DNA from 3 places in the Janthinobacterium sp. 1_2014MBL_MicDiv genome. Region 1 is predicted to be linked to each of the others. Evidence: predicted binding sites of a transcription regulator. Region 1 holds the regulator's gene; each other region holds the start of a gene.
The links. Region 1 encodes FNR, which switches genes on or off when oxygen is low (the NO sensors DNR and NnrR bind a similar motif). Its sites were predicted from a motif close to TTGATNNNNATCAA; they were not measured.
Positions count from the first base shown of each region.

Region 1 (10,294 bases):
CGGCACGCTCGGTATCTGGCTGCAGGATACCTTCGGCATCAACCTGATCTTCACCTGGCAAGGCGCCGTGATCGCCTCGACGGTGGTGGCCTTCCCCCTCGTCTTCAAGCCCGCGCGCGCCGCCTTCGAGGCCGTCGATGGCCAGCTCGAGCAGGCGGCCCGCGTGCTGGGCATCTCGGAGCTGGCGATTTTCTTCCGCGTCACCCTGCCGCTGGCGTGGCGCGGCATCCTGGCCGGCGTGCTGCTGGGTTTTGTGCGCGCGCTGGGCGAATTCGGCGCCACCCTGATGGTGGCTGGCAGCATTCCTGGCAAGACGCAGACCCTGTCGGTCGCCGTGTATGAAGCCGTGCAGGCGGGCCAGGACGATGCGGCCAACATGCTGGTGCTGATCACTTCCGTCGTCTGCATCGTGGTGCTGCTGGCCGCCGGCCGCCTGGCACCGGGACGCATCGCTCACAAATGACCGCCATGCAACTCGACCTCGACCTCCGCGCCACCTTGCGCTCCGGCAAACGCCGTTTCGACATGCACGTGCAGTGCACGTCCAGCAGCCAGCGCATCGCCATGTATGGCCCGTCCGGGGCCGGCAAGAGCATGACCCTGAAAGCCATTGCCGGCCTCTTCACCCCGGACGCAGGCCATATCCGGCTGAACGGGCGCACCCTGTTCGATTCCGCCGCCGGCATCAACCTGCCGCCGCAGCAGCGCAATGTCGCCTATCTGTTCCAGGACTACGCGCTGTTCCCGCACCTGACGGTGCGCCAGAACGTGGGCTTTGGCCTGGCGCGCGGCTGGTTCAATCCGCGCGCGCGCGAAAAACTGGCCAAGGTCGAGCACTGGCTCGACGCGTTTCACCTGCAGGAACTGGCGCACCAGTTCCCCGACGAGTTGTCCGGCGGCCAGCGCCAAAGGGTGGCGCTGGCAAGGGCGCTCGTGGCCGAACCGGCCGCCCTGCTGCTCGACGAGCCGTTTGCCGCCCTCGATCCGGCCCTGCGTGTCAAAATGCGCCTCGAGTTGAGCCAGTGGCAGCAGCGCCTGGACGTGCCCATGATCCTGATCACGCATGATCCGGAAGATGCGCGCATCCTGGGCGAACATGTGCTTTACTTGCGCGACGGACAAATTGACAGCATGGAAGAGGCATTGGGTGAACGCATTGGATAAATCGGCGGCAGCGGAAATCGGCCTGCAAGGCTCGGTATGGATGACGGTGGGCGGAGAAAATCTGGGCGGCGCCGGACGCGTGGAATTGCTGGGCGCCATCGCCGAGTGCGGTTCCATCACGCAGGCGGCCAAGCTTGTGAAGATGAGCTACAAGGCGGCCTGGGACGCCATCGACGCCATGAACAACCTGGCCGGCGAGCCGCTGGTGGAGCGCTTGACGGGCGGCAAGGGCGGCGGCGGCACGCGGCTGACGCAAAGGGGGCGCCAGCTGGTCGACAATTTCCGTATCATCGAGCGTGAGCATGCGCGCTATCTGCGCCAGCTGGGCAGCCAGGCGGAAGGCATCGCCGACGATCTTTTACTCATACGGAGAATGGCCATGAAAACCACGGCACGCAATCAATTCCTCGGCAAGGTAGCCGACATCAAGGTGGGCGCCGTCAACGACGAAGTCACGCTGGAATTGCCGGGTGGCCAGCAGATCGTCGCCATCGTCACGCACGACAGCAGCGAAAGCCTGGGCCTGGCCGCCGGCGTGGAAGCGTTCGCGCTGATCAAGGCTTCGTCGATCATCCTCGTGGCCGACAGCGAGGGCGCGCGCTTTTCCGCGCGCAACCAGCTGGCCGGCACCGTCACGCGCGTGCAGACGGGCGCCGTCAACACGGAAGTGGTGCTGGACCTGCCGCGCGGCGGCACCATCGCCGCCATCATCACGAACCAGAGCAGCACGGACCTGGGCATCGAGATCGGCAGCAGCGTGACGGCGATCTTCAAGGCCTCCAGCGTGATTTTGGGTGTGCCGGCATAAATTGCGTAGGTCGGATTAGCGCGGCAACGCCGCGCGTGATCCGACAACATTGTCGGCCGATCATGTCGGATTACGCGCCTGCGCGCTCATCCGACCTACTCTTTCAATCGTGCCAGCCACTCGCGCGCTGCCGCCAGCGCCTGTTCCAGCTCGCTTCCCACCGTCGCCAGCAGCGCCGCCACTGCGTCGAAACGGCCGGCATCGATGGCTTCCTCGGTGGCGAAGGCGGCGCGTATCAGCCGCTTCGTGCCCAGGGTCCCGACGGAGCCGCGCAAGCCGTGCAGGATGCGCGCCACGTCGCTGTGGCGTCCCGCCTGCAAGGCCGTTTCCGCCTCGCGCACGGGCGTCATGCCCTTGTTCAGCGCGTCTTCGACCATGCGCCGCAGCACGCCGCGGCCCTTGGCGTCGCGTCCCATCACGCGCATCAGCGGCGCCATGGAAAACACCTCGTCATCGGCGGGCGGCGCCGCTTCGGCGGCCTGCGCCTGCGGGCGTTTCGGCAGGTGGCGCAGGATGACGTCCATCATCTCTTCCACCACCACGGGCTTGGCGATGAAATCGGTGATGCCGGCCGTCATGCAGCGTTCGCGTTCGGAAGCGAGCACGCCGGCCGTCATGGCGATCACGGGCAGCTGCAGGCGCAGTTCCGTGCGGATGATGTGGGTGGCGCTGAAGCCGTCCATGATGGGCATCTGCATGTCCATCAGCACGATGTCGTAGCGCAGCGCTTCCGTGCGCAGCCGTTCCACGGCCTGCAAGCCGTCGCCCACCACGTCCAGCGTGGCGCCCATGTGCTCGAGGATGCCGCGCGCCACGGCCTGGTTCAGATGATTGTCTTCCACCAGCAGGAAATGCACGCCGGCCAGTTCCGTGCCCAGCGGCTGCTGCAGCATGCGTTGCTCGCCGCCATCGTTCTTGGCGATCAGCGCCTGGTGCAGGGCGTCGAACAGGCTCGACCCCGTGATCGGCTTCATCAGCACCACGTCGGCTTCGGCCGCGCTGGAGATTTCTTCCAGGTGGTTGCGCGCGAAGGCGTTGACCATCACCACGATGGGCTGGCGCTGGCCGGACGCGGCCTGGCGGATGGCCTTGGCCGTGGCCAGGCCATCCATGACGGGCATGTGCCAGTCGGCCAGCACCACGTCGTAGGGCTGCTGCTGCGCCAGGCGTTCGCGGTACAGCTCGATGGCGGCAAAGCCCGAGTCCACTTCGTCGGCGGCCCAGCCCCACGCTTCGATCAGCTTGACGATCAGCTCGCGCGTGGTGCGGTTGTCGTCGGCCACCAGCAGGCGCAGCGGCCCCAGCGACGGCGTGCGGCGCGCCTCGGCGGGCAGGGCCAGCACGTCGAACGGCACGCTGAACCAGAAGCGGCTGCCCTTGCCTTCGCTGCTGGCCACGGCGATCTCGCCGCCCATCATATGGATCAAGTGCTTGCTGATGGCCAGGCCCAGGCCCGTGCCGCCGAAGCGCCGCGTGATGCTCTGGTCGCCCTGCGAGAAGGCCGTAAACAGCTGGGCCTGCTGCTGGGCCGTCATGCCGATGCCCGTGTCGCGCACTTCGAAGCGCAGCCAGGCCCGCTCGTTCCTGCTTTCGGCCAGGCTGACGGCCACCACCACTTCGCCGCTCTCGGTAAACTTGATGGCATTGCCGGCCAGGTTGACGAGGATTTGCTGCAGCCGCTGGGCGTCGCCGACGAGGCGGCGCGGCACGTCGGGTTCGACGGCGATGGCCAGCTCGAGTTCTTTCTCGCCGGCATTCATGGTCATCGTCGTGGCGAGGGTATTCATGACTTCATCGAGGTCGAACTCGACGGGAGACAGATCCATGCGGCGCGCCTCGATCTTGGAAAAATCGAGCACATCGTTGAGGATGCCCAATAACGACTGGCCCGCCACGCGTACCATGGTCAGGTACTTGCGCTGCTCGGTGTTGAGCTTGGTATTGCCGAGCAAATACACCATGCCCAGCACGGCATTGAGCGGTGTGCGGATTTCATGGCTCATGTTGGCCACGAAATCGCTCTTCGCGCGGTTGGCCGCCTCGGCCCGGTCGCGCTCCTGCTCCAGCTCCGCCGCGCGCGCCTCGAGCTCGTGCTGCAGCCGGTCGCGCTCGCCCATCAGGCCGTTGAACGCTTCCGTCAGCTCGCCGATCTCGTCGCGCTGCTGCACCGGCACGGGGGTGAAGCGGTTGCCCGAGGCGCGCAGCGACAGCAGGGTGTCGCGCAGGCGCACCAGCGGCGACAGCAGGCGCACGGTGACCCAGCCCAGCACGGCCGCGGCCAGCAGCGAGGCGCAGATGCTCCAGAGTACCAGCCGTGACAGTACGCCGTTGAACGGCTCGAACGCGTCGGCCACGGGCAACGAGGCGGCCAGCAGCCAGTTCACGGATTTCAATCGCTTGAAGCTGTTGACGGCCGTGATGCCGCGGCTGTTGGTGCTGACCATGCTGCCTTCGCCGTCTTCTTTCAGCAGCTGCGTGGTGGTCTGGTTGGCGTTCGGCGCGCGCGGCTGCAGCAGGCGGCTGGTATCGGGGTACAGCACGTAGCGCGGCACGGCTTCGCGCGTGAGGATGAAGTAATAGCCGCTCTTGCCCACCTTGGCCGTGCGCAGGTGGCCCAGCATATTGTCCTTGTACAGGCGCAGCACGCCGATCACGATGCCGGCCACGGCGCCGTTCTTGTCCAGCACGGGCGCGACCATCTGCACGATGGGCAAGTGGCTGGTCTTGCCCAGCATCGGTTGCGTGATCATCGCCTGTTTCGTGCGCATGACGGTATGGAAGTAATCGCGGTCCGTCACGTCGGTGCCGTTGCGTCCCGGCACCTCGGGCACGTTGGCCACCACCTTGCCCTGCGTGTCGAGCACCAGCACGTCGTCGAACAGGGCCAGCATGGCGCGCTGCGTGTAGTACTCGCGCAATGCGCCGGCGTCGGCCATGAGGGCGGGCGGCTGGTGGCGCGCCGTCTGGGTGATGATGTCGAGCAGCATCGCCAACTTGTCGTCGAGCTCTTCGGCCGTGCGCTCGATCAGGGCCGTTTGCTGGACCAGCAGCACTTGCGTGAAATCGTCGCGCATGTGCTTGACCTGGATCATGGTGACCAGGGCGATCATGGCGATCGAGGTCAGGCTGGTGGCCAGCGCGACTTTTGCTTTAATGCCGAGAGGCTTCATGATTTCCTTTTCAGTCCCCGAAGGGACAGGCGGCAGATAATGCTGTCAGGAATTTTCCTATCAATACAGCAACTTGGCAAGCGCCGGCCGCGTAAATTCCCGCCGTCAAAGCAGCAATTGACGATGTTGCCATAAAATTAAATGCAGGACGTCGTTTATTCAGCGAAATTAGCGTGAATGACGGGGAAAATGGCACAGGCAAGCGCGCTATGCAGTAAACTTGTTATTGCATTTTCAAAAAGGTAATGACATGACAGAAGCGCTACTCTCTCCAGCCTTGCCCGCCGTGAACGTGGAAGCGTTGCGTGCGCGCTGCTCGACGTGCAGCATGCATCAATTGTGCCTGCCGATGGGCCTCGACGTGGGCGACATGGACAGGCTGGACCAGATTATCGGCCGTCGCCGCAAGGTCGCGCGCGGCGCCTCGCTGTTCCGCATCGGCGACTCGTTCCAGAACCTGTACGCGATCCGCCTGGGCCACTTCAAGACTTACCAGATCAATCCGGGCGGCGAAGAGCAGGTGACGGGCTTCCAGATGGCTGGCGAACTGCTGGGCATGGACGCCATCAGCGCCGACCGCCACCACTGCAATGCCGTGGCGCTGGAAGACAGCGAAGTGTGTGAAATCCCGTTTTCCAGCCTGGAACAATTGCTGGGCAATATGCCCACCCTGCTGCGCCATTTCCACCGCATGATGAGCCAGGAAATCACGCGCGAGCAAAGCGTGATGCTGTTGCTGGGCAATATGCAGGCGACGCAGCGTTTTGCCGCCTTCATCGTCAACCTGGCGTCGCGCTACGAGGCGCGCGGCTATTCGGGCAGCAACTTCCAGTTGCGCATGTCGCGCGAGGAAATCGGCAACTACCTGGGCCTGACCATCGAGAGCGTCAGCCGCTTGCTGTCGAAGTTCAAGAAGGAAGGCTGGCTGCGCGTGTCGAACCGCGAGATCGAGATCCTGCAGCCGGCAAAATTAAAAGCCATTACGGCCGGCACCGACACCTGCAAATAACGGCACTGTCAAAACCTGCTGCGCGTCGCGCTTTGTGGCTTGCGCTGCGCGCTGTACACCGGCACAGCTGCGCTGCTCGGCCGCCCATCACTGGCGCCCGCCACGGTTTTCCCCGGCGCAGTGCCTTACAGTTCCTCGTCCGCATGCAGCGCGATGCTGCGCTGCGCGGGCCAGGTCCAGATGCCCGACAGGCGCCACTCGCGCGTATTGTTTTCCACCAGCACCTGCCAGCGGCTGCGCTCGAGCATCGGCAGCGCCACCGAGAAGTTGCCCATGGCGTCGGGCTGCACCAGCAGCTTGATATCCTTTTCCGGCAAGGTCGCGTGCGCCAGGTGCAGCTGCAGCGGCGCCTGGTAAGCCTTGCCGAAGCTGTGCACGGAACCCGTCAGGCGTGCTTGCGCCACGTCGTACGCCAGGCTGGTCGACATGGCCAGGTTGCTGGCGGCCGTATCGCGCCGCAAGTCCTGGTTGATGGCCTTGCCCTGCTTGTAATAGTCGCCCACCACCAGCGCGTCGGGTTGCGTAAACGCGATATAGCCCATGAAGCTGCCGACGACGACGGACAGCCCGGGACCGATCATCAGCAGCCATGGCCAGCGGTGCTTGTACCAGGGCGCGGCGGGGGCTTGCAGTTTCAGACTGTCGGACATTGTTTTCTCCTTGTGACGGCGGCAAGAACACGGGGATTCCTGCCGCCTTTCCTGCTTAACGTGGCACGATGAACACGGCGCTTTCGCGCACGTGCAGCGACGGGTCGTCCAGCGACTGCAGCTCGATCGTGATCTTGTTCGAGCCCTTCTCTCCCACGCCGTGCGGCACGCGCAGGCGGATCGGCCAGCCCAGCGTTTCCGTTGCCTGCAAGGTCACTTCATCGCGCGTCAGCAAGGTCAGGCCCGGCAAGCCGGCAACGCTGATCCTGAAGCTCTGGCTTTGCTCCGAAGTGTTCATGATCTGCAGGCGGTAGACGTTCTCGATCATGCCATCTTCCACTTCGCGCCCCATCGAGCCGCGGTCGCGGATGACGTCCATCTTCAGCGGCGTGCGCAGGGCCAGCGAGGTACACACGGCGATGATGATCAGGGCCAGGATGGAGGTGTAGATCAGCACGCGCGGGCGCATGGCGCGCTGGCGGATCTGCTTCGAGTCGAAGTTGTTTTCCATCGCATGGTCGGTACTGTAGCGTACCAGTCCGCGTGGCCGGTCGACCTTGTCCATCACGCTGTTGCAGGCATCGACGCAGGCGGCGCAGCCGATGCATTCATACTGCAGGCCGTTGCGGATATCGATGCCGGTCGGACACACCTGCACGCACAGGGTACAGTCGATGCAGTCGCCCAGCTTGTCGTTGTTGCCGGCCTTCTTGCTCAACGCACCGCGCGGTTCGCCCCGCTTGGCGTCATAGGTGATGATCAGGGTGTCCTGGTCGAACATGGCGCTCTGGAAGCGCGCGTAGGGGCACATGTATTTGCACACCTGCTCGCGCAGCCAGCCCGCGTTGCCATAGGTGGCCAGGCTGTAGAACAGCACCCAGAACCATTCCCACGGGCCGAAGTTCAGCGTTTGCACGGAATGGGCGAGTTCCTTGATCGGCGTGAAGTAGCCGACGAAGGTAAAGCCCGTCCACAGGGCGATGGCGCCCCACACCAGGTGCTTGGCCGTCTTCTTGGCCGTCTTGCGCAGCGACGGGCCCTGCTTGTCGAGGGCCATGCGCGCGCTGCGCGTGCCCTCGATCTTGCGTTCGACCCACAGGAAGATTTCCGTGTACACCGTTTGCGGGCACGAAAACCCGCACCATACCCGTCCGGCGATGGCCGTGACGAGGAACAGCAGATACGCACAGATGATCAGCAGGGCCGCCAGGTAGATGAAATCCTGGGGCCACAGCACGACGCCGAAAATGTAGAACTTGCGCGTGGTCAGGTCGAACAGCAGGGCTTGCCTGCCATTCCACGTCAGCCACGGCAAGCCGTAGAACGCGAGCTGGGTAAGCCAAACGCATACCCATCGCCAGGTAGCGTAGCGTCCTTTGGCCTCGCGAGGGTAGATTTGCTCGCGGGCCGCATACATCTTGATGACTTGAGGTTCCATTGTTTACTTCGCGGGCGCCTGCGGATTCGACAGGCTCCAGACATACGCCGACAGCACGTGCACCTTCGATTCGCCGAGGAAGTCGCTGAAGGCCGGCATGGTGTTGCTGCGGCCCTTGCGCACGGTTTCCATGATGGTATCGGCGCTGCCGCCGTACAGCCAGGTCTTGTCCGTCAGGTTGGGCGCGCCCAGCATCTGGTTGCCCTTCGCATCGGCGCCGTGACAGGCCATGCAGGCGCCGAACTTGGCCTTGCCCAGCACGGACTTGACGGGGTCCGACGTGGAACCGGACAGGCTCAGCACGTAATGGGCCACGTTCTCGACATCCTTCTCGGAACCGAGGGCGGCGCCCATCGGCGGCATCTGGCCGCTGCGGCCGTGCATGATGGTGGTCTTGATGACGTCAGGTTCGCCGCCATACAGCCAGTCCTTGTCGGTCAGGTTGGGGAAGCCCTTGTTGCCGCGCGCATCCGAACCGTGGCATTGCGCGCAGTAGGTGAGGAACAGGCGCTGGCCGATGGCTTGCGCCTGCGGATCGGCGGCCACCGTCTTCAAGTCCTGGCTCAGGTACTTGTTGAACAGGGGGCCGTAATCGGCTTCCGCCTTTTTCAGCTCTTCCTCGTACTGGCCCGTCGATTTCCAGCCCAGGCTGCCGGCATAGTTGCCCAGGCCCGGATACAGGAACAGGTAGGCCAGCGCGAAGACGATGGTGATGTAGAACAGCCACATCCACCAGCGCGGCATCGGCGTGTTGAGTTCCTTCAAGTCCTCGTCCCAGACGTGGCCCGTGGTGCCGTCGGCGGGGGCGCCGGCGGCCACTTTCACTTTCGACTGCGAGTACAGCAGCACGCCGCAGCCGATGATGCCCAGCAGGGACAGCACGATGATGTAGATGTTCCAGAAGCCATTCGTAAAGTCAGCCATGGTTGCGCTCCTCCTGTGCTTGCGCGGCCGGGGCCGGATGGTCGAGCGCGTCGTCGGCGAACGGCAAACGTGCCGCCGCGTCGAAGTCGCTATTGCTGCGGCTGAACGTCCACCACAGGATGCCCACGAACGTCGTAAAGGAAACCACCGTCATGACGCTGCTGGCGCTGTCAAACAGGTTTTCGATTGCCATGCTAATTCCTTGTTTTGATTAATGTACCGAGGCCTTGCAGATAGGCGACCAGGGCGTCTTCTTCCGTCTTGTCCTGCAGCTGGGCCGGCGCGGCGGCGATTTCCGCGTCGCTGTACGGATCGCCCAGGCGGCGCAGCGCGCGCATCTTCGGCATGATCTCGTCCGGCACCAGCTTGGTCTTCGCCAGCCAGGGGTAGGACGGCATGTTCGACTCGGGCACCACGTCGCGCGGGTTGTTCAAGTGCGTGCGGTGCCATTCGTCGCTGTAGCGCGCGCCCACGCGGGCCAGGTCGGGCCCCGTGCGCTTCGAACCCCACTGGAACGGACGGTCGTAGACGAACTCGCCGGCGACCGAATAGTGGCCATAGCGTTCCGTTTCCGCGCGCAGCGGGCGCACCATCTGCGAGTGGCAGTTGTAGCAGCCTTCGCGCACGTAAATGTCGCGCCCCGCCAGGCGCAGCGGCGAGTACGGCTTCAGGCCGGCGATGGGCTCCGTCGTGCTCTTCTGGAAGAACAGGGGAACGATTTCGACGGCGCCGCCGATGCTGATCACCACCGTGACCAGGGCGATCAGCAGCCAGGGGTTTCTTTCAATCCATGCGTGTGAAAATTTCATTTGCTTTTGCTCCTATCAGGCGTGCGCCGCGTTCAGTTCCGGAATGCGGGCGACGGGGAGTTTGCTGCCGCGCAAGGTCATCCAGGTGTTGTAGCCCATGATGCACATGCCCGACAGGTACAGCAGGCCGCCGGCCACGCGCACCACGTAGTACGGATACGTGGCTTTCACGCTCTCGACAAAGGTGTAGGTCAGGGTGCCGTCAGGATTGACCGCGCGCCACATCAGGCCCTGCATCACGCCGGCGATCCACATTGCGGCGATGTACAGCACGATGCCGATGGTGGCCACCCAGAAGTGCACGTCGACCAGGCGCGTGCTG
Region 1 covers NZ_CP011319.1:6,166,769-6,177,062, forward strand. Annotated here, with positions in the region: gene modB (molybdate ABC transporter permease subunit) at 1-463, shown strand, start outside; gene YQ44_RS26795 (sulfate/molybdate ABC transporter ATP-binding protein) at 469-1,164, shown strand; gene YQ44_RS26800 (TOBE domain-containing protein) at 1,205-1,972, shown strand; gene YQ44_RS26805 (response regulator) at 2,068-5,142, opposite strand; gene fnr (fumarate/nitrate reduction transcriptional regulator Fnr) at 5,393-6,151, shown strand; gene YQ44_RS26815 (FixH family protein) at 6,277-6,801, opposite strand; gene ccoG (cytochrome c oxidase accessory protein CcoG) at 6,857-8,239, opposite strand; gene ccoP (cytochrome-c oxidase, cbb3-type subunit III) at 8,243-9,163, opposite strand; gene YQ44_RS26830 (cbb3-type cytochrome oxidase subunit 3) at 9,156-9,356, opposite strand; gene ccoO (cytochrome-c oxidase, cbb3-type subunit II) at 9,358-9,972, opposite strand; gene ccoN (cytochrome-c oxidase, cbb3-type subunit I) at 9,988-10,294, opposite strand, start outside.

Region 2 (10,294 bases), 690 kb from region 1:
GCGGGCCATCGATGATGGCTTGCGCGGCGGCGCGCTGCTGCCGGTCCAGCTGGTCCGGCGGCAGCGGCGGCAAGCGGTCGATATCGCTACCGGCCATCAGGCGGTCCAGGCGACCACGTCCTGCTGCTGCTCGCCGAGGCCGGCGATGCCGAGGCGCAGGCTGTCGCCTTTTTTCAGGAAGCGCTGCGGCTTGCGGCCCTGGCCCACGCCCGGCGGCGTGCCCGTGGCGATGATGTCGCCCGGTTCCAGGGTCATGAATTGCGACAGGTAGCTGACGATCTGTGCCACCGTGAAGATCATGGTTTGCGTATTGCCGGTCTGCATGCGCTTGCCGTTGACTTCCAGGTACAGGTCCAGGTCCTGCTCGTCGATGACTTCATCGCGCGTCACCAGCCATGGGCCGACGGGACCAAAGGTGTCGCAGCCCTTGCCCTTGTCCCACTGGCCGCCCCGTTCCAGCTGGAACGAGCGCTCGGAAATGTCATTGACGACACAGTAGCCGGCCACATATTTCAGCGCATCGTCTTCGCTCACGTATTGCGCACGCGTGCCGATGACCACGCCCAGCTCGACTTCCCAATCCGTCTTTTTCGAGCCTTTCGGCAACACGACATTGTCGTCCGGGCCATTCAGGCAGCTGATCGCCTTCATGAAGACGATCGGTTCGGCCGGGATCGGCATGCCCGCTTCGGCCGCGTGGTCCGCGTAATTGAGGCCGATGCCGATGAATTTGCCGACCTTGGCCAGCGGCACGCCGAAGCGCGGGTTGCCGCGCACCAGGGGCAGCGTCTTTTCGTCGAGCTTGGCCAGCTTGCGCAGGGCCTTGTCGGACAGTTGCGCGCCATCAATATCGACGATCACGCCGGACAGGTCGCGCAGTTTGCCTTCTTCATCGATCAGGCCCGGTTTTTCCTTGCCTGGACGTCCATAACGAACGAGTTTCATAGTCTTCCTTGGAGTTGATCATTGCCGCTGTGCAGGCTGCCATTTTACCGGATGGCCCGGCACGCCTGTGGCGGCCGATGAAAAACAGCGCAAGGTGCGGCCATCCACCGTCAGGGCGTGGCCGTGCTCCCGCGCAAGCCGGGCAAGGCCACGCGGGTAAATTGCACGTCGCTGGCGCGGCTTTCCGTCACCGTGAAACCCGTGCAATCGCTGGCGGCCAGGCATTGGAAGCTCACGAGACCGAATGGCCAGGGGCCCACGAAGCTGTTTTTTCCGAATGGCGCCAGGGCGATGTCGCCCCGCGAAAAACCCAGCACGACGCTGCCCTCCTGCGCCGTCACCGTGTACAGCGCATGCAGTTCATCGCTGTAGTATTCCCCCAGCAAGGGCTGCAGCGCGGCATCCGGCAGCCGCGCCGGCGCCATGCGTTTGGCGCGGATGGCGCGCGCGTTGCGCAGCCAGGTGCCGCCACCGATGACGCCCGCCGCGTCCGGCGCATCGAAGCGAAAGCTGGCGTTGCTCAGCTTGACAAAGAATTCGCGCTCGCCCGCCGGGTAGAACGGCATCTTGTCGTCACCCGCCGTCCAGCCCAGCAACTGCTCGTCTTCCCTGGCGAAAGTGATGGCAGAACCGTTTTCCAGCGCGTAGGTGCCGAGCAGGGCATCCAGGCGAGCGGGCGCGAGCGGCACCTGCACGCCGTCCGAATAGTCGGGCATAGGCTTGGGCAAGGGTTGCAGCTGGCCATCGAGATAAATGTCGGCGATGCGCTGGCCCAGCCGGCTTGCCTGCACGTCGGCGCCGTTGCCCATGATGATGACCGTCAGTTGCTGGTCGGGAAAGCGAACCAGATAGCTGCGAAAGCCCGCGTCCGCACCGCTGTGGTCGATGGTTTTCAGGCCGCGGTAGGCGCCGATGTCGAGACCGCCGCCATAGCCGGTGGCCTTGCCATCGTTGAAGGTGGCCGACGTCTGCATCCGGGCCAGCAACGCAGGACCGCCGACGCGGGCATCGTTGAAATTGTTCGCCCACAGCAGCAGATCGTCCGCGGTCGTGACCAGGCTGGTCGGGCCGACCGTGGAGTACGACAGGGCGATCCGGCTGTAGCCGCCCTGCGGCGCCGGCTGGTAAGACTGCGCGCGGCCCGCGACCAGGGTGGCATATTGCTCGTGGAAAAAAGTGTGCCGCATGCCGAGCGGATCGAAGATGCGCTCCCGCGCAAACGCGGCCAGCGGCTGGCCCGATACCTTGCGCACGATGGCGGCCAGCAGCGTGTAGCCCGTGTTGTTGTACGCGAAGTCGCTGCCCGGCACGAAATTGAGCGCGCGCTGGCGGCGCACCAGGCGCAGCACGTCGTCGTCCGTGATGACGTCGTCCATGCGCCATCCGGCCATCGCCAGCAGATTCCACTGGTCGCGCAAGCCGCTGGTGTGGGTCAGCAGGTGACGGATGCGGATGGTCTGGCCAAAGTCCGGCAGCGCGGGCACATGCTTGCGCACGTCATCGTCGAGCGACAGCTTGCCGTCTTGCGCCAGCAGCAGGATGGCGAACGCCGTGAATTGCTTCGACAGCGAGGCAACGTGGAAGCTGGTCGACGGCGTGATCGGACGGTTCTGCTCGATGTCGGCCATGCCGAAGCTGCCCCGGTAGACGCGCTGGCCATCCTTCACGACCATCACCGCCGCGCCCGGCGTATCGGCCCGGTTCCATTTTGCAAACAGGGCGTCCACCTGCTGCTCCCTGGTGGCGGCCTGCGTGGCCGATGCCGCCGGCGGCTTGCCCCAAACAGGCGGTTGCAGGGCCAGCAAAGGCGAGACGATCGCGAGATAGCAAAGTGCCTTCATGTCTTGAATTTCCCCATGGAAATGGTCGGTAGCGAGGAGTGTATATTATTCAAGTATCAAAAAAGCAAATTTTTTCTCCATGACGAGTCGATGCGGCCAGGCCGGGTTCACGTTGCGACGCTGCCGCCCTCATCGGTCAGGCGCGGCGTTGCCCTGTCCGGGTTGCCGTAATGAAGGCCTTGCATAGCCTGGCTCGCCGTTCGCCGCTGGCGCCGTGCAAGCCGTCCTGCCACGGCGCATGACAAACAGCGCCAGTCCCGGCAGCTGCAGGACCGCCAGCACGCCAAACGCCACCTGGTAGGCCTGCGGCGGATACTGCTGCTGGCTGTTCAGGGGCCAGCAGCCGAGGATCAGGCCAAAGCCGGCCTGCACCAGGAAGGCGCCCGTGAAGATCAGCAGGTTCAGGCAGGTGGCCGCCCTGCCCGTCAGGCTGGCCGGCATGCCTTGCGCGACGATCGCATACTCGAGGCCCGTCACCGTGCCCAGCAGGGTAAACAGCACGGACAGCAAAGGCAGGCTGGGCACGCTGTTACACGCCATGCCCAGTTGCACGGCGATAAACAGGGCGATGCCCGCGGCCGCCAGCCGCATCGGCGTGATGCCGCGCCGCGCCGCCCATTCCGTCAGCATGCCCATGCCGATGGCGCCGAAGATGACGGCCGCCATGCCCAGGTACAGCAGATACGCCACGTTATCGTCGGACAAGCCGCCCACGTCGGCCAGCCAGCGGCCTATCCACAAGCCTTGCACGCCGAAGAACACCGTGTGCGGCAGCAGGATCAGCGCAATGGTGCGGCGGAAAGCCGCGTCGCGGTACACGCTCCAGACACTGACCTTGCCAGCCTTGCCGGCGGCAGCGGCGGGCGCGGGCAGGGCCGGCGACAGCAGGCGGATCAGGCAGCCGATGGCCAGCGCCGCCAGCGCCAGGCCCAGGAAGACGCCGCGCCAGTCCGTGTAGTGCAGCGCCAGCTTGACGGGCATGGTGGCCGTGGCCGCGCCCAGGCCGCCCACGGCGATCAGATAGCCATGCACGGATGGCAGGCGCGCCGGCGCGATGACGCACGAGATCGCTTTCACGGCCGCCATGAAGCAGCCGCCCAGCCCGGCGCCCATGATGGCGCGCGCCCACATCAGCTCGGCAAAACTGTGGCCCCGGCTGAACAGCCATACGCCCACGGCCGCCAGCGCCAGCAGCCACACTTGGACCGCGCGGGGGCCGTGGCGGTCCAGCGCCATGCCAACCGGCAATTGCACAAGCGCAAACGCCAGGAAGAAGGCGCTGGTCAGCAAGCCCAGCTGTGCTGGCGTCAGGGCGACGGAAGCCAGCAGTTCCGTCATCAGCACGGCATTGACGCCGCGCAGCAGGCAAGACAGGTAATGACCGAGAGCAAATGGCAGGAACACGAGGCAAAACACGGCCACGCCGGAGCGCGATGGCGTGCCCGCGCCATGCATGCTCAGGCGGCCTGCGCCAGGCGGATGATTTTGTGCGGAAACTGCGGCACAGGATCGTTACCATTCGCATCTGTTTCAAAGAAGAATTTTTCCTGGCCGAACGCGGGTTTCAAATGGTCCATCCACGTCGCTTCCGCATCGAACTTCGCATAAAACGGCCGGCGTACCCAGTCGGGATTACGTGCCTGCAAAAATTGCAGGGCAAACAGTTTCTCGCCATTGATGGTGACCACGCCATCGATGACGATCTTGCCGGGAAACGCGCTCATGGACGGTCCCCGCACCGTGCGCGACAGGCCCGATACCATCTGGTAGGCGGCCTGGAAAATCTCGTGCGCCTTGGCTAGCGGCAACTCGAAATAGCCGCGCGGGCCCGTGTCGCGCTCGACAAACATGTAGTACGGAACCGCGCCCAGGCGCGTGCCCGTCTGCCACAGTTCGGCCCAGCTTTTCGGGTCTTCATTGATATGCCGGATCAGCGGCCCCTGCATGCGCAAGGTGGCGCCCGTGGACACGATGCGCTTCACGGCTTGCTGCGCGATGTCCTGGCGCAACTCGACGGCGTGGCTGTAATGGCCCATCACGGCCAGGTTCTTGCCGGCCTTGACGATGCGTTCGAACAGCCGCAGCAAATCATCGGCATCGCGGTCGGACACAAAGCGCTGCGGCCAATACGCCACCGCCTTGGTGCCGATGCGTATGTTCTGGATATGTTCCAGGGCCGGGTCCAGCAGCGGCTCCAGGTAGGCGGCCAGTTGCCGCGTATTCATGATCATCGGATCGCCGCCCGTGATCAGCACGTCCGTCACTTCCGGATGCAGCTTCAGGTAGGCAGCCAGCTCATGCGATTCGCGCGCATCGAATTTCATGTCGTCCATGCCGACGAACTGGGGCCAGCGGAAGCAGAAGGTGCAATACGCATGGCAAGTCTGGCCAGCGCTGGGGAAAAACAGCACGGTTTGCGCATATTTATGCTGCAAGCCGCGCACGGGCGCATCGTTGACCCGGGGCACGTTATGCGTCATCTGCCCGGCCGGATGCGGATTCATGCCCAGACGCAAACCATGCACATAGGCATCAATAGCCGCCTTGTCCCGCTGCACCAGGACGAGGTCGCGCAAATGCGCGTACTGCTCGGGCGGCAGCATGTCGCGGTGCGGGAAGACGAGCCGGTAGATGGGATCGTCAGGAATATTGTTCCAATCGATCAATTGATCGAGCACATATTCATTGGTGCGAAATGGCAACACATGCGACACCACTTGCACGGCTTCGCGCTGCTCTTCCGGCAACCAGGACCACTGCCGTGCTTGCTGGATGGATTGCCGCGTATAGGGCTTGAACTTGGGTGAAAACGGTTCGGTGATGAATGCGGCCACGGTCGGCTCCTTACCAGTAAATAACGATAACGTCCATGAAATCAGCCCTACGTCAGCCAATTCAACCTGTTTTCACGCCTGCCGCCTGACACCGGCATGCTGTGAAAGTCATCATAATTCTTGCTACCCGGAACCAAATTGCCAAAAATCAACAAGCTTGCCGATAAGCCACCAACTGCCATGCGGCAGCACCTTAGTTTGTTCCATCGCAATTTAATGCGGGCCATGGCGACGTAAATTACGACTTGGCAACACATCCCTCGATATCACAAGGAGTCTTCATGAAACGCTTATTCACGGGTAGTCTGCTGTGCCTGGCATTTGCCGGCGCCAGCGTCAGCGCCGCGGTAGAACCGACGGAAAAAGATGCGATCGCCATGGCCGAACGGGGAGCCGCCTTCATGAAGGCGCATGGCAAGGAAGAAATGATGAAGAAAATCACGGCGAAAGACCCCGACTTCGTGCAAGGCTCGCTGTATGTGGACATGCGCGACATCAAGACGGGCATCGTGCTGGCCCACCCGATCAACCCCTCCATCGTGGGCAAGGACTTGACGGATGTGCCCGACGCGAATGGCAAGAAATATCGCCGTGAAATCATCGAGCTGGCGCAAAAGCAAGGCAAGGGCTGGGTCGACTACCAGTACAAGAACCCCACCAGCGGCAAGATCGAGCCGAAGACCACGTATATCCTGCGCGTCAACGATGTGGTGCTGGAAGCGGGCATCTACAAAAAGTAAGACAGCCGCTGCCGTGCGCGGCGGGCGCTCGCCTGCCGCGGCGCCGCTTGCGGTTGGAACAGCCAGGAGTCAAGCATGCTCAATACACTACGCATCGGACCAAAATTATTGCTGGCGCCCGCTCTGGTCTTGCTGCTGCTGATACTCAGCTCCGCCGGCGCCTGGTATGGCATGGTGCGGCAAAATGCCTCGCTGGAAAATATGGTGCAGGTGCGCATCACGCATCTGAAAGCCGCGTCCGACGTGGCCGGCGAGGCCAAGCATGTGCATGGCAATATGTACCAGTTGCTGTCGTGGACCAACGGCAGCTTCGCCAAGGCCCGCATCGATGCATTGGAACAGCAGATCAAGGCGCGCCACGCCAGCATCGGCACCCAGCTGGCGACGCTGCGCGCGACGTCCACGGGCACCGAACTGACACTGCTCGATGCGGCCATCACGGCGCTGGCCGGCTACCGCAAGGCGGTGCTGGAAACCATGGAAATGGCGCAGATGGACCAGTCGATCGCCACCAACTCCATGCTCAAGGCGGAAACCCAGTTCGTGCGCTTCAATGCCCAGCTGGCGCAGCTGTCGGCGCTGGAAACGATGCTCAGCAGCCAGGCCCATGCGACGGCCAGCGCGGAATTTCGCAGCCTGGGCTGGAGCCTGCTGCTGACCGTCCTGCTGTCCATCCTCGTTTCCATCGTCGTGACCATGCTGGTGCGCCGCGCCATGCTGGTGGAGATACGCGGCATCGCCGACGCCGTGCAAGACCTGGCCGCCGGCAAGCTGATCGCCGGCGCCCCCAAGCCGGGCAACGACGAGATCGCCGACACCTCGCGCGTGCTGGACCAGACCATCGCCAATCTGAACCAGACCTTGCGCACCATCATGGACGCCGTGCAATCGATCGATACGGCCTCGCGCGAAATTGCCACCGGCAACCTGGACCTGTCGGCCCGCACGGAAATGCAGGCCAGTTCGCTGGAAGAAACGTCGAGCGCCATGGAAACCCTGACGGAAGCCGTCAACGACAATGCCAACAATGCCCAGCTGGCTTGCGACCTGGCGGCGCAAGCGTCGAGCCTGGCCGTGCAAGGGGGCACGGCGATGCAGCAGGCAGTGACGACGATGACGACCATCCGCGCCAATTCGCGCCAGATCGTGGATATTATCGGCGTGATCGATGGGATTTCCTTCCAGACCAACATCCTCGCCCTGAATGCGGCGGTGGAAGCGGCGCGCGCGGGCGAACAGGGCCGCGGCTTTGCCGTCGTCGCTTCCGAGGTGCGCACGCTGGCGCACCGCTCGGCGCAGGCCGCCAGGGAAATCAAGACCCTGATCGCCACCTCCGTCACCACGATCGATGGCGGCAGCGTCGCCGTGCAGCAGGCGGGCGAGCGCATGAGCGCCATCGTCGCCTCGGTGCAGCAAGTCAACGAGATCATCCAGCGCGTGAAACAGGCCAGCGCCGAGCAGGCTTCGGGCATCACGGAAGTGAACCAGGCCGTCGCGCAAATGGATGATGTCACGCAGCAAAATGCGGCGCTGGTCGAGCAAGCCGCGGCCGCGGCGGCCAGCCTGCAGGATCAGGCCGTCAAGCTGTCGGCGGCCGTCAGCGTGTTTACCCTCGATCCCGCCACGCCGGCCACACAAGGCACGGCCGAAGACGCCTTCCAGGACCCCGCCAGGACGGCTGGCCAGGAACGGCGTGCACTGCACAGTCCGCTACGCGGCAAGTCCGGGGCCGGTGCGGCCGGCGCCAGGCCCAGGCCGCCACGCCGGCGCGGCGCCTGAATCCGGGCATCCAGCCTAGTCCACGGGCATGCGCATCGGTTTGCTCAGGTAGCGCGAACCGGCCAGGGCGAAGCGCCACGGCGTGTCCATCGCCTTGGAAATGCCGATGCGCGGGCCGGCCAGCACCAGGGCATCCTCCTCGCGCGCCAGCAGCATGAACGGCGGCGCCTCCAGCGCCAGCCGGTTGTGCAGATGCGTGACGCCCAGCGCCTGGCATACCTTGCCCGGCCCCGAACACAGCAGCCGCGCCTCGTCGACGCCGCGCCGTGCGCGCATGGCATCGAGCCCCGCCACGGGTTCGAGCGCGCGTATCAGCACGCCCGCCCCATGGCCCGGCTCGCGGCAGACAAAGTTCAGGCACCAGTGGATGCCATACGAGCGGTACACATAGGCGTGCGCGGGCGGACCGAACATGGCGGCATTACGCGGCGTCAAGCCGCCATACGTGTGCGAGGCCGGATCCAGCCGGTCATACGCTTCCGTTTCCACGATGCGCCCGCCCACGCCATCGACGAGCACGGTCACGCCGATCAGCTGGCGCGCCACATGGCAAGAGTCGTCCGCAAAATCGATACCGGCAAGGATGTTTTTCATACAGCAATTGTAGCGCCGCACATGCCGTCGCACGTTTCGCCCAGCCTTGAAAACAAAACCATCTTGATTTTTTAATCATGCAAATGCGGCATGGCGGCGTCGCAAAACGGCCCGCATCGGCCTCTGGCAAGGAAAAAATGGGGATTTTGTCGACAAAATATTGCAGAGATGAACTATTGCCATGCATAAACAGCGATAATCGTCGGGCACTGCGCCAGACGCTCATGCAGCGGGCAGCGGCAGCGCCACCAGATAACCACCGGGCAAGACAATGATGATGAGAGCGGCAGCGCAAAAGCAGGTAGTGCACGATGATCCGGTTGACGCCTTGATGCGTTCCATCCGTATCCCGCCGCGCCCCAGCCTGCTGGTCGACCTGCAGCGCGAACTGGCCGAAGACGACCCGTCGCCGCGCCGCATCGCGCGCATCATCGCCGACGACGTCGGCATGTCGGGCGCCCTGCTGAAACTGGCCAACTCGCCATTCTATGGCGCCGCGCGCAAGGCCAAATCCGTCGAGCAAGGCATCAATTTCCTCGGCATCAACCAGTGCAGCGCCATGATGACGGGCTTGCTGGCGCGCCAGGCGCTGGAAGCGGAAGGCGTGGAACTGACCCACTTCTGGGACGTGTCGGCCAAGCGCGCGCGCGCCGTGGTATTTGCCTCGCGCAAGCTGCGCATCGCCCCGCCCGACATCGCCCACACGTTCGGCCTGTTCTGCGATATCGGCGTGCCCCTGCTGATGAACCGCTTCCCCGACTACGTCAACACCTATGCGGCGGCGGCGAATGACGCGCACAATTGCTTTACCAGCGTGGAAGATGCGCGCCACCAGACCAACCATGCGGCCATCGGTTGCTTGCTGGCACGTAACTGGGGCCTGTCATCCGATGTGTCCTGGGCCATCCTGCACCACCACGACTACGCGGTGCTGGCCGACCCGTCCACGGATGACGCCATCCGTTCGCTCGTCGCCCTGTCGCTGCTGGCCGAAAAGGGCATTCAGCGCTACCATGGCAACAGCACCTCGCTCGAGTGGGACAAGGGCGGAGAACTTGCTTGCCAGCATCTCGGCTTGTCGCAGGAAGAAGCCGCCGACCTGCTCGACGAACTGCACGAGATGTTCGATACCGACCATTGATGTATCGGGCGGCCGCTGCCGCCTGTATCATGTCACCGGGCGCCAGCCGGCATCGCCGGCGGCGCCCGCTTCCGTTTGCCTGACCGTAGTCCTCTAACCATTTGATCGCCATGCCCAAAAATAAGCGCCCTGTCCCCCGTAAATCCGCCAACACGCCTGAAGACAAGGACGAGTCCGTCACGCGCATGCTGTGCACGATGGCCCTGAACCTGGCGGAACAGGAAGACAGCGAATCGCAGGGCACGGTGCTGGCCGAGCAAGCCGTCGAGTTCGGCCGCATCATCCGCAAGGCCTTGAACCAGAAGAAAGATGAAGTGCTGTACGACGCCATCGAGCGGGCCAAGTACGAAGACGTGGGCGCCTACCAGTACTTGCGCAGCCATATCGAGGAAGCCGCCTCCATCGTGCTGATCCGCCGCG
Region 2 covers NZ_CP011319.1:407,163-417,456, reverse strand. Annotated here, with positions in the region: gene YQ44_RS01820 (carboxymuconolactone decarboxylase family protein) at 1-97, opposite strand, end outside; gene YQ44_RS01815 (fumarylacetoacetate hydrolase family protein) at 97-945, opposite strand; gene YQ44_RS01810 (serine hydrolase domain-containing protein) at 1,056-2,786, opposite strand; gene YQ44_RS01805 (MFS transporter) at 2,916-4,241, opposite strand; gene YQ44_RS01800 (KamA family radical SAM protein) at 4,244-5,620, opposite strand; gene YQ44_RS01795 (cache domain-containing protein) at 5,902-6,360, shown strand; gene YQ44_RS01790 (methyl-accepting chemotaxis protein) at 6,436-8,139, shown strand; gene YQ44_RS01785 (DNA-3-methyladenine glycosylase) at 8,155-8,733, opposite strand; gene YQ44_RS01780 (HDOD domain-containing protein) at 9,008-9,874, shown strand; gene YQ44_RS01775 (hypothetical protein) at 9,985-10,294, shown strand, end outside.
Region 2: a site for FNR is predicted at 5,759-5,772, ahead of YQ44_RS01800 (KamA family radical SAM protein). Genes of this name have one in related genera too.

Region 3 (10,294 bases), 3.2 Mb from region 1:
CAATGCCCTGACGTACCAGATCGACGTGACGAAGCCGGCCGGCAGCCGCATCGTCAACCTCAGCTACAAGGGCGCGCCCGTGGCCGACAGTGCCGACTTCATCGTCGCCACCAACGACTACCGCGCCGGCGGCGGCGGCGCCGTGCCCGGCATCGACGGCAGCAAGACCATCATCAAGTCGCCCGATGCCAACCAGGCCGTGGTCAGCAACTACCTGGCCTCGCTCAGCACCAAGGGCGGCAAGGTGACGCTGGCGGCGAACGGCAGCGCGCGCAGCTGGAGCTTCGTCAAGACGGCCACGGCCGGCCCCGTGATCCTGCGCTCGGCGCCGGGCCACCTGGCGCTGGCGCAAGGCAGCGGCATCGTCAACGTGGCGTCCGAAGGCGGCCTCGACGCCAGCGGCTTTGCCAAGTACAACATCGATCTGTCTAAATAATCCGTTGTGCAACTCAGGCGAGCCGGGACAGCGGTGGTCCCGGCCCGCCTTGATTGAAGGTGATCATGATGAAACACGCACTCTCCCTGCCCGCCGTCGTGCTTGCCGCAGCGCTGGCCGCCTGCCAGGCGCCGCCGCCGCCCACCTCGGCCGAGATCGAAGCCGTCGCCATGCATGCGCGCCAGGCGGGCGACCACAAGGCCGAGCGCCGCGTGCGCGGCTGGGCCAGCAAGGACATGCCCGTCGCCGAGCGCGAACTGGCGCTGATTTACCAGGCCAGGCCCGAGCGCCGCGCCGATGCCCTGACCCTGTTCGAACAGGCGGCCCGCGCCGGCGACACGGAAGCCGCGTTCGAACTGGGCCAGATGCTGCGCGCGGCCGCGCCGGAACAGGCGTGGCCATGGTACCGCCAGGCGGCGCAGCAAGGCCACGCGAAAGCTGCGCTAATGCTGGGCCTGCTGGCGGCGAATGGCGAAGGCGTGCCGAAAGACCAGGCGGAGGCGGCGCGCTGGCTGGACAGATCGAGCGCGCTGGGCAATGCACACGCCATGTTTTTGCTTTACAACGCCTACCGCGAAGGCCGCGGCGTGGCGCGCGACCCGGCCAAGGGCCGCGAGTTGCTGGAAGAAGCGGCCCACCACGAATACCCGCCCGCCATCCAGGAACTGGCCATGACGCTGCAGGCCGACGATGCGCTGCGCGCCGGCCACCTGATGAAGGAAGCGACGGAACACCGGCACAACAACTGGAACCGGTTTTAAGCCGGCTCAAGGCCAGGCCGTATTTCCAAGTGGAAAGCAGCTTGCAGGCATAAGCTGGCCCGGCACGCACAGGTGTCCGTGCGCCATCGGATCGCGAGGCAAGCATGGCAGACCAGCGGACGGGGCCGATAAAGCACGGCGACTTGCCATTCAGCTATCCGGACGGCCCGGCCCCGGGCGACGACCCGGCAGCGGCATCCCCGACAGCGCGCTGCTGAACCGCCACCATGGCATGCGGTGCGATACAGCGGCAACAGCTGGTCGGGCGGCAGCCGGCAGACGGCATTGAAATGCGAACGCCTGATCCGGCGCCACTTGCCGGCAGGAATACGCGGCCATGCGGCCGTGCCGGAATGGCTGCGAACGAACTGGGTCAACTATCCCCGACACGGCAGGAATGCTGCTGCAGCTTTGCGCTGCGTCAACGGTGTTGGGGTAGACATTACCGAAGGGCTATGATGGACGCGCCGCCTCCACGGAGGCGGCGGGGCTGCTGCCGGCCCCGAAATGGATTACACTGAATTTGCTTTTTAGAAATTGATTGCTCTGGACCAGCCTCGGTGAGTCGGTACGTATCAGTACCGCATGCTCAACCCAGCCAGTGTTTGGGTAGGCGCCTTGGCTCGTCCGTTGACCTCCCTATAAAGAAAGAGTCCAATGAAAAAGCTGACCACCGCCTTTGGCGCGCCTGTTGTAGACAATCAAAACATCCAGACGGCCGGCCCGCGCGGCCCGGCCCTGTTGCAAGATGTCTGGTTCCTGGAAAAGCTGGCCCACTTCGACCGCGAAGTCATCCCGGAACGCCGCATGCACGCCAAGGGCTCGGGCGCACACGGCACGTTTACCGTCACGCACGACATCACGCGCTACACGCGGGCGAAAATCTTTGGCGAAGTGGGCAAGAAAACGCCGATGTTTGCGCGCTTTTCCACGGTGGCCGGCGAACGGGGCGCGGCCGATGCGGAACGCGACATCCGCGGCTTCGCCCTGAAGTTTTACACGGAAGAAGGTAATTGGGATCTGGTCGGCAACAATACACCCGTCTTCTTCATGCGCGACCCCTTGAAATTTCCCGACCTGAACCACGCCATCAAGCGCGACCCGCGCACCGGTTTGCGCAGCGCCAACAGCAACTGGGACTTCTGGACCTCGCTGCCGGAAGCCCTGCACCAGGTCACCGTGGTGATGAGCGACCGTGGCCTGCCGCGCAGCTTCCGCCACATGCACGGCTTCGGCAGCCATACCTTCAGCTTCCTGAATGCGCAAAACGAGCGTTTCTGGGTCAAGTTCACCTTCAAAACCCAGCAAGGGATTCAAAACCTGACGGATGCCGAAGCCGAGGAACTGGTGGGCAAGGACCGCGAAAGCTCGCACCGCGACCTGTATGAAAGCATCGAGAACAAGGACTTCCCGCGCTGGACCCTGTACGTGCAGATCATGCCGGAAAAAGAGGCAGGCACTTACCACCTCAACCCGTTCGACCTGTCGAAAGTGTGGCCGCACGGCGACTATCCATTGATCGAAGTAGGCGTGCTGGAATTGAACCGCAATGCCGACAACCACTTTGCCGAAGTGGAACAGGCGGCCTTCAACCCGGCCAATGTGGTGCCCGGCATCAGCTTTTCGCCGGACAAGATGCTGCAGGGTCGCTTGTTTTCGTATGGCGATGCGCAGCGCTACCGCCTCGGCGTCAACCACAGCCACATTCCCGTCAACGCGCCGAAGTGCCCGTTCCACAGCTACCACCGCGACGGCCAGATGCGCGTCGACGGCAACCAGGGCGGCACCCTGGGCTATGAGCCGAACAGTCAGCAGGAATGGGCCGAGCAGCCCGATTTCCGCGAGCCGCCGCTCAGCATCGAGGGCGCGGCCGACCACTGGAACCACCGCGTCGACGAGGATTACTATTCGCAGCCGCGCGCCCTGTTCCGCCTGATGACGCCGGCACAGCAGCAAGCCCTGTTCGAGAATACGGCGCGCGCCATCTCGGGCGCGTCCGACGAGGTCAAGCAACGCCACATCGGCAACTGCACCCTGTGCGACCCGGCCTATGGCGCCGGCGTGGCCGAGGCGATTAGCCGCCTGAGCAAGTAAGACCCGCACGCAAGACCCGCACCTCCTGCCGCGGCGACAGCCTGCGGCAGGAAATGCCTGCTCGCGCCTCGGGCAATACGGGACGGCGGCCAGGCGGCGGTCGGATAAGCGTCCGATGGCGATCTGATAACGCGAGCTGGCGACGCGAGCTGACACCGGCCAGGCAAAAACACGACAAGCGGCAGCGGCAGCCCGCGAGGCCCCCAACCCGGTGCCTGACCAGGCGCCCGCGCCCGCCATGGTGCCGGAATGCCGCTTACCAGCGCTGGATATCGATCTGGCCCGTGATGCTCGTTTCCACCGGATAACCTTCTACTTGCAGCGGCACGCGCGGCTTGACGGACGAGTCGCGCAGGTACACGACGATGGCTTCCCGGCCGATGGCCGTTTGCCCGAGGCTGACGCCTTCGACGCCGTCGATGGCCATCAGTGCCCGCTCATTGCGCCGCTTTGCCGCTTCCAGCCGGCCGTGCGGCTGCGTTTGCCCGCCCAGGCCGCCGCCCGCCGCGGCCTGTCCGCCGCCGTCCGGCAGGTAAGGCATGGCCGCATCTTCAAAGACGGCGTACGGCGCCTGTACGAATTTACTGTTTGACATGACAAGCCCTCCTGATGCTGTCCATGATACACCCGGCAAACCGGCGTCGCCACCGCCGCCGCCTGCCGGGCAGCAGCATGCGCGGCAAGCGCCACTGACAAGTTCATCATCGTGCAAGGAGCGGCGTTATGCAAGGTGGCGTAACACCGCCGCGTCACTGCACTCAGGTGTACAGGTTGATGTCGAGGGCCACCACCACCCGGCGCATCTGGTTGGCGAACGTGATGTTGCCGCCGCCGGCAAACAGCAGGCCGACGGGATTGCGCTGCTGGTTCCAGGTCCAGATGGACGAGCCGGAATCGCCGCCCGCACTGAAGGCCCCGCTGACGCCCGTGATGGCGATCTGGTCCTGGAACAGCGCGATCCTGCCGCCGCCATAGTTGACGTTGATGGTGGCGCCCAGGCCCGTGATGCGGCCCTGCGTCAGTTGCGTCGTGCGCCCTGACTTGCCGACCAGCATGCCCAAGGCGGGCGCCACCAGCGCGTTGCTGATGCGGAAATAGGCAGGCACGCCGCCGCTGAGGAAGACCAGTTCGGGGCGCACGCGGTCTGGCCAGGCCCAGCCGGTGGCACAGTCAACGAAATTGACGCCGCCGCTGAAATTGATGGGCACGAAGCGCTCGAGTACCGCCACCTGGTCTTGCGGACACCTGCCGCCATCGATGGGGCCAGGCTGCACGATGCAATCGTTGAACACGGCGTTGTTCGAGTTGGCCAGCACGTGATTATTGCTCAGTATCATCAGGCGGTTGTTGCGCGGCGCGCTGCGGCCCACGGCCAGGCAGCCGATGGTGCCGGCCGTGATGCGGAAATGCCCGACCGAAACCCCGCCCGGCGCCGGGCGCAGGCGGAAACGGTGCGGCTGCGCATCGATGATGCCCGTGACGACGATATTCACGGGCACACTGTCGCTGGCCACGGCGCGCACGCCCATGGCCCCCACGATGGCCGCCTTGGCGCGATCGACGGAGGTCGGCTCGGCTACATACAGGGTCAGGGCCGGCATGCCCGGCTCGCCGGACGAACTGTCGCTGGCGCCCTCGCCCAGGCCGATCGACACGCCCTGGATATTGCCCGAATCGCTGAAGGCGTCGGCGGCGCGCACGCCCCCCGCCTGCAGGATGGCCTGGCGCATGCCGTCCTCGATGCTGCGCTTGATTTCCAGTAACTCCATGCTGACGCCGCTCAAGGCATCGGATACTTCCGATACGGACGCGCTCTCGATATTGCCGTCGCCGTCGCCGGGATCGGCAAACTGGTTCACTGCCTCTTCGTCGTCCGCACTCTGTCCCTTGCCAGCCGCGCCGCCCGGCGGCGCGCTGAAACCATTGTCATTGCCGATCATGTCGTTCTCCTCGTGGGTCGCTCTGGAAGTCCAGTGTGGGCCGGCCACGGCACCCGGTATTGATCTGGATTCAACTGTGCTGCGCAGGAGCGCCGTGCGCCACCTGTGTTCAATGTGCCGGAAATAGTTCCGTTTTTAAGCTTGAGCGAGATCAGGCGTGCGACTAGAGGCTGCGCCGTATACTGGGTTAATCAACTAGCCGCAGCGCCACCGCGTGACGGCAGGGATGGAAAAACAATGACGAGCCCAGGCAGCACTCACCAGCCCCCCGACGATGCGCGCAAGTCTGCAACGCCGGCAATGGCACCGCTACTCGATGGCGCCCCGCAGGCGGGGCATCAGGACGATGCGCCGCGCGCCCGCTTCGCCCATGACATGGCGGCCTATGCGGCGCAACACCGCATCACGCCCTGGCGCGGCCAGTTTGCCGATTTTCTCGAGCAAATCCTGCCCACGGGCGCCACCTTGCTGGCACGCAACGCCCACCAGTACCTGTGGGACATGATGCGCTGGAACGGCCAGGCGGATGGCGGCGGGCGTTTCCGTTGCCGCCTGTTCGACGACGAACTGTTCGGCATCGACGAAGCGATCGACCGCGTTGCCGCCTATTTCAAGGCGGCGGCCGCCGGTTCCGAAGTGGGCCGGCGCATGCTGCTATTGTTGGGACCGCCGTCGGGCGGCAAGTCGACCATGGTGATCCTGCTCAAGCGGGGACTGGAGGAATACAGCCACAGCAGCGAAGGCGCGCTGTACGGCATCGATGGCTGTCCCGTGCATGAATCGCCGCTGCACCTGGTGCCGCACGGCATGCGCGCCGACTTTCGCGCCAGCTACGGCGTCGAGCTGCAGGGCGAACTGTGCCCCCATTGCCGCGCACGGCTGGAAGAACAGTATGCGGGCGACTTCCTGCGCATGCCCGTCGAACGCATCCACATCTCCGAGGCGGGCCGCTGCGGCATCGGCACGTATGCGCCGCACGACCCCACCACGGCCGACCTGGCCGACCTGGTCGGTTCCGTCGACCTGTCGAAGGTGGCGCAATACGGCGACGAGGGCGATCCGCGCGCCTGGTCGTGGTCGGGCGCCGTGTACGCGGCCAGTCGCGGCATGCTGGAAATGATCGAGATCCTCAAGGTCAAGCGCGAATTCCTGTACCTGCTGCTGACCTTGACGCAGGAAAAAAACGTCAAGGTATCGCGCTTTCCCCTGATTTACCTCGATGAAAGCATCGTGGCCCACACGAACCTGGCGGAATTTCGCAAATTCCTGCAAGAAAGTGAAAACGAGGCCTTGCTCGACCGCATGGTCATCGTGCAAGTGCCGTACACGCTCAACTATCGCGAGGAAGCGCGCATCTACCGCAAGCTGATCCTGTCGGCCGCGCCCGCCTTCCGCGGCGTGCACCTCGATCCCCACGTGCTGCATGCGGCGGCCGTGTTCGCCATCCTGAGCCGGCTGCCCGAAGCCGAAGACAAGGAAGCCGAACTGGTCAAGAAGCTGCGCATCTATGCGGACGAAGACGTGGACGACTTGCCGCATGCGGAAATCCGGCGCATCCGCGAGCGCGACAAGGCGCCCGACGAGGGCCTGGCCGGCGTCTCGCCCCGCTTTGTCATCAATGCCCTGTCGCATGCCATCATCGCGGCCCGGCGCAACAGCCTGTCCACCATGGACGTGCTGCTGGCCCTGAAGGATGGCATCGAAAGCGATGCCCGCATCGAACCCCGGCGCAAGCGCAAGTGGATCGATTATCTGGTGCTCACGCGCAAGGATTTCTATAACCGCTGGGTCAAGGCCGACGTGCACAAGGCACTGTTTGTCTCGTTCGAGCAGGAAGCGCAGGATTTGCTCAACAAGTATCTCGACGAAGTCGAGGCCATGCTCGACAACCGCCAGATCCGCGACCCCATCACCAGCGAGGAACGCCGCCCGGACGAGCGCTTCCTGCGCGCCGTGGAAGAAAAAATCCATATCAGCGACTCGGGCAAGCAGTCGTTCCGCCAGGAAGTGGTGCGCAAGGCCATGGGCGCCTTCAAGCGGGGCGAAGTGTTTGGCCTGGGCAGCCACGCGCAGTTGCACGATGCGATACAGCAATATCTGTTCGAGCAGCGGCGCGACGTGCTGCGCCTCGTCAGTTCAGCCAAGCGTCCCGACGATGACGTGCGTGCGAAAATTTCCGCCGTCGAGCAGCGCCTGGTCGACGAATACGGCTATGACGCCCACAGCGCGCGCGAAGCGCTCAACTACGTCACCACCTTGCTAGCGCAGGAGTAGCGATGCCCACCACCAACACGCCAGGCAGCGGCAAGCACGACGGGGGGCCGCTACCGGACGACGCGATGGGTGGAGCGGGTGCGGCGTTGCCGGCGGATACGAACGCCAACGCGGACGGGAACGCGGGTCTGGCGCCGGCCGGGCATGGCCGCGACTTCAGCCGGCCCTGGTATGCGCTGTTCTCGCGCGGTGCGCGCGACTGGCTGCGCCACAACCAGAAAGTGCGCGAAGCCGTGCAGGCGCACTTGCCCGAGCTGATTGCCGGCCCTGACCTGATCGGCGGAGCGCAGCAGCGCACGGTGCACGTGCCCGTACGCCTGCTCGAGCATGCCCATTTCCGCCTGGCGTCCGCGCGCAACAGCATCGGCGCGGGCCAGGGCGAAGGCCAGCCCGGCGATATCCTGCGCGCGGCGCGCCCGGCTGTCACGGGCGAAGGCGAGGCGCAAGGTGAAGGCGGCAATGGCGAGGGTGAAGTGCGGCTGCTGCTGGAATTTGCCGTTGACGACATCCTCGACTGGCTGTGGGATGAGCTCAAGCTGCCGCATTTGCAGCCGCGCCACCTGAGCGCCATCGACGAGGTGCAACTGGTGCGCACCGGCCTGGACCGGCATGGCGCCCGCTCGCGCCTGGACCGGCGGCGCACGGTGAAGGAAGCCATCAAGCGACGCGCGCTGCAAACGCAGGCCGTGCCCTTCACCAACGATGACTTGCGCTATCGGCAAGTAGCGCAGCAAGCACGGCCCAGCGCGAATGCCGTCGTGTTTTTCGTGCTCGACGTGTCGGCCAGCATGGCGCAGGCCGAGCGCAAGCTGGCCAAATCCTTCTTCTTCTTTGCCTTGCAGGGCTTGCGCCGCAGCTATGCGCGCGTGGAAACGCGCTTCATCGCCCACACGACGCGGGCCTGGGAGTTTTCCGAGGCCGAGTTTTTCCAGGTCAATGGCATGGGCGGCACCATGGCGTCGAGCGCCTTCCGCCTGAGCCGAGAACTGTTGCAGGAACGCTATGCGCCCGGCCGCTACAATGCTTATCTGTTCTACGCCTCCGATGGCGAAAATTTCAGCGAAGACCGTGACGCCAGCAACCTGGCCCTGGGCGAACTGGCCGCCTTGCTCAACTATATGGGCTATGTGGAAACGCTGCCCGGCGTGGCGCGCAGCCTGGAAACGGAAATGCACCGCCTGTGCGCCGAACTGGAGCGCCGGGGCTTGCCCTTGCACAGCAGCATACTGGCCAAGCCCGACGATGTCTGGGCCGCCATCCGCACCTTCTTCCAGCACGAAGCGGCCGCGACCGGAGAGGCGCCATGCTGACGCGAAGGCCAGCGCCGGGCCACGCGCCCCAGGGTAGCAGCCATGGTGGCGACAGCCACGGCGGCGATGCCGGCGCCTTGGCCAGCTATGCGGCGCGCATCGAGGCGCTGGCGCTGGAGGCGGGCCTGGTGTTTCCCCGCGTCGATTTCGAGCTCGTACCCGACAGTTTCATGGCTGAAATCGCCATCTATGGCTTGCCTGTGCGCATGCGCCATTGGTCGTTCGGCGTGCGCTACATCCACCAGCTGGTCCACCAGAAGATGGGCAATTCGCATATCTTCGAAGTCATGTTTCCCGGCGACCCCTGTCATGCGTACATGGCCGAACATAATTCCGTGGCAGAAAACACCCTCGTCACGGCCCATGTGCTGGGCCATGCGGACTTTGCCAGCCGCAACGAGCTGTTCATCCGCTTCGGCGCCATGGCGGGCCAGCACATTCTGGAACAAAGCGCGGCGCGCGCGCAGCGCATCGAGACGGCGCTGCAGCATCATGGCCAGGACCAGGTCGAAGCCGTGCTCGACGCGGCGCTCGCCCTCGAACAGCACGTGGACATCCATGCCGCCCTGCATCGCCCACCCTACCCCGATGCGCCGGACGCGTCCGCTGCCACCGCACCTGCCTGGCGCCACGGCCCTGCCGCCAGCGGGGGCGCCGGCGATGCCGTTAGCAGTACCGCTGCCGCCCTGCCCGGCCCGTTTGCCCGGCGTTTCCAGCGCTTGCCGGGCGAAGCGGCCGCGCGCGCGGCGCAGGAGGCGGCGCGGGCGCGGCTGGCGCAGCGTCCGCTGCTGCCGCCCCGGCCCGAGTACGACTTGCTGTGGTTCATCGCCCATCATGCGCCGGAGATGGCCGATTGGGAACGCGACATTTTCCTGGCCGTGCGCGAAGAGTCGTTTTACTTCTATCCCGTCTATGCCTGCCAGATCATGAACGAAGGCTGGGCTTCGTACTGGCATGCGCGGTTGCTGCGCGAGGCAGATTTTTTGCCGCCGGAACTGTATCTGTCCGCCATCAAGTCCCATTCGGACGTGGTGCGCCCGTATGCGGGCGAGCATCAACTGGCGCTGGCCGTCAATCCCTACCACCTGGGTTTTTGCATGTGGGAACAGATCATCGAACGCGAAGGATTGGCGCGCGCCCGTCAAATTTGCCAGGAAGACGATGATTTCAGTTTCATCCGCAATTATCTCGATGCGGAACTGGCCGACCGCCTGGGCCTGTTCGTGCATGAAAGCCGGCGCGATGGCGAAACGCGGCTGGCCAGCCGCGAGCTGCCATCGATCCGCGAAGCGATCCTGGCGCCCAAATACAATTATGGCGCACCCAGCATTGCCATTACCTTGCTGAAAGACGATGGCAGCCTCGTCCTGCGCCACGAACACCAGCGCGATGGCCGTGGCCTCGACCTGGAACAGGCGGAACGGGTGCTGGCCTACATCGCCCGCGTCTGGCGCCGCCCCGTCAGCCTGCACACGGCCG
Region 3 covers NZ_CP011319.1:2,868,165-2,878,458, forward strand. Annotated here, with positions in the region: gene YQ44_RS12595 (bifunctional 2',3'-cyclic-nucleotide 2'-phosphodiesterase/3'-nucleotidase) at 1-436, shown strand, start outside; gene YQ44_RS12600 (tetratricopeptide repeat protein) at 502-1,197, shown strand; gene YQ44_RS12605 (catalase) at 1,855-3,291, shown strand; gene YQ44_RS12610 (hypothetical protein) at 3,548-3,886, opposite strand; gene YQ44_RS12615 (hypothetical protein) at 4,050-5,231, opposite strand; gene YQ44_RS12620 (serine protein kinase) at 5,469-7,505, shown strand; gene YQ44_RS12625 (DUF444 family protein) at 7,508-8,815, shown strand; gene YQ44_RS12630 (SpoVR family protein) at 8,809-10,294, shown strand, end outside.
Region 3: a site for FNR is predicted at 5,291-5,304, ahead of YQ44_RS12620 (serine protein kinase). Genes of this name have one in related genera too.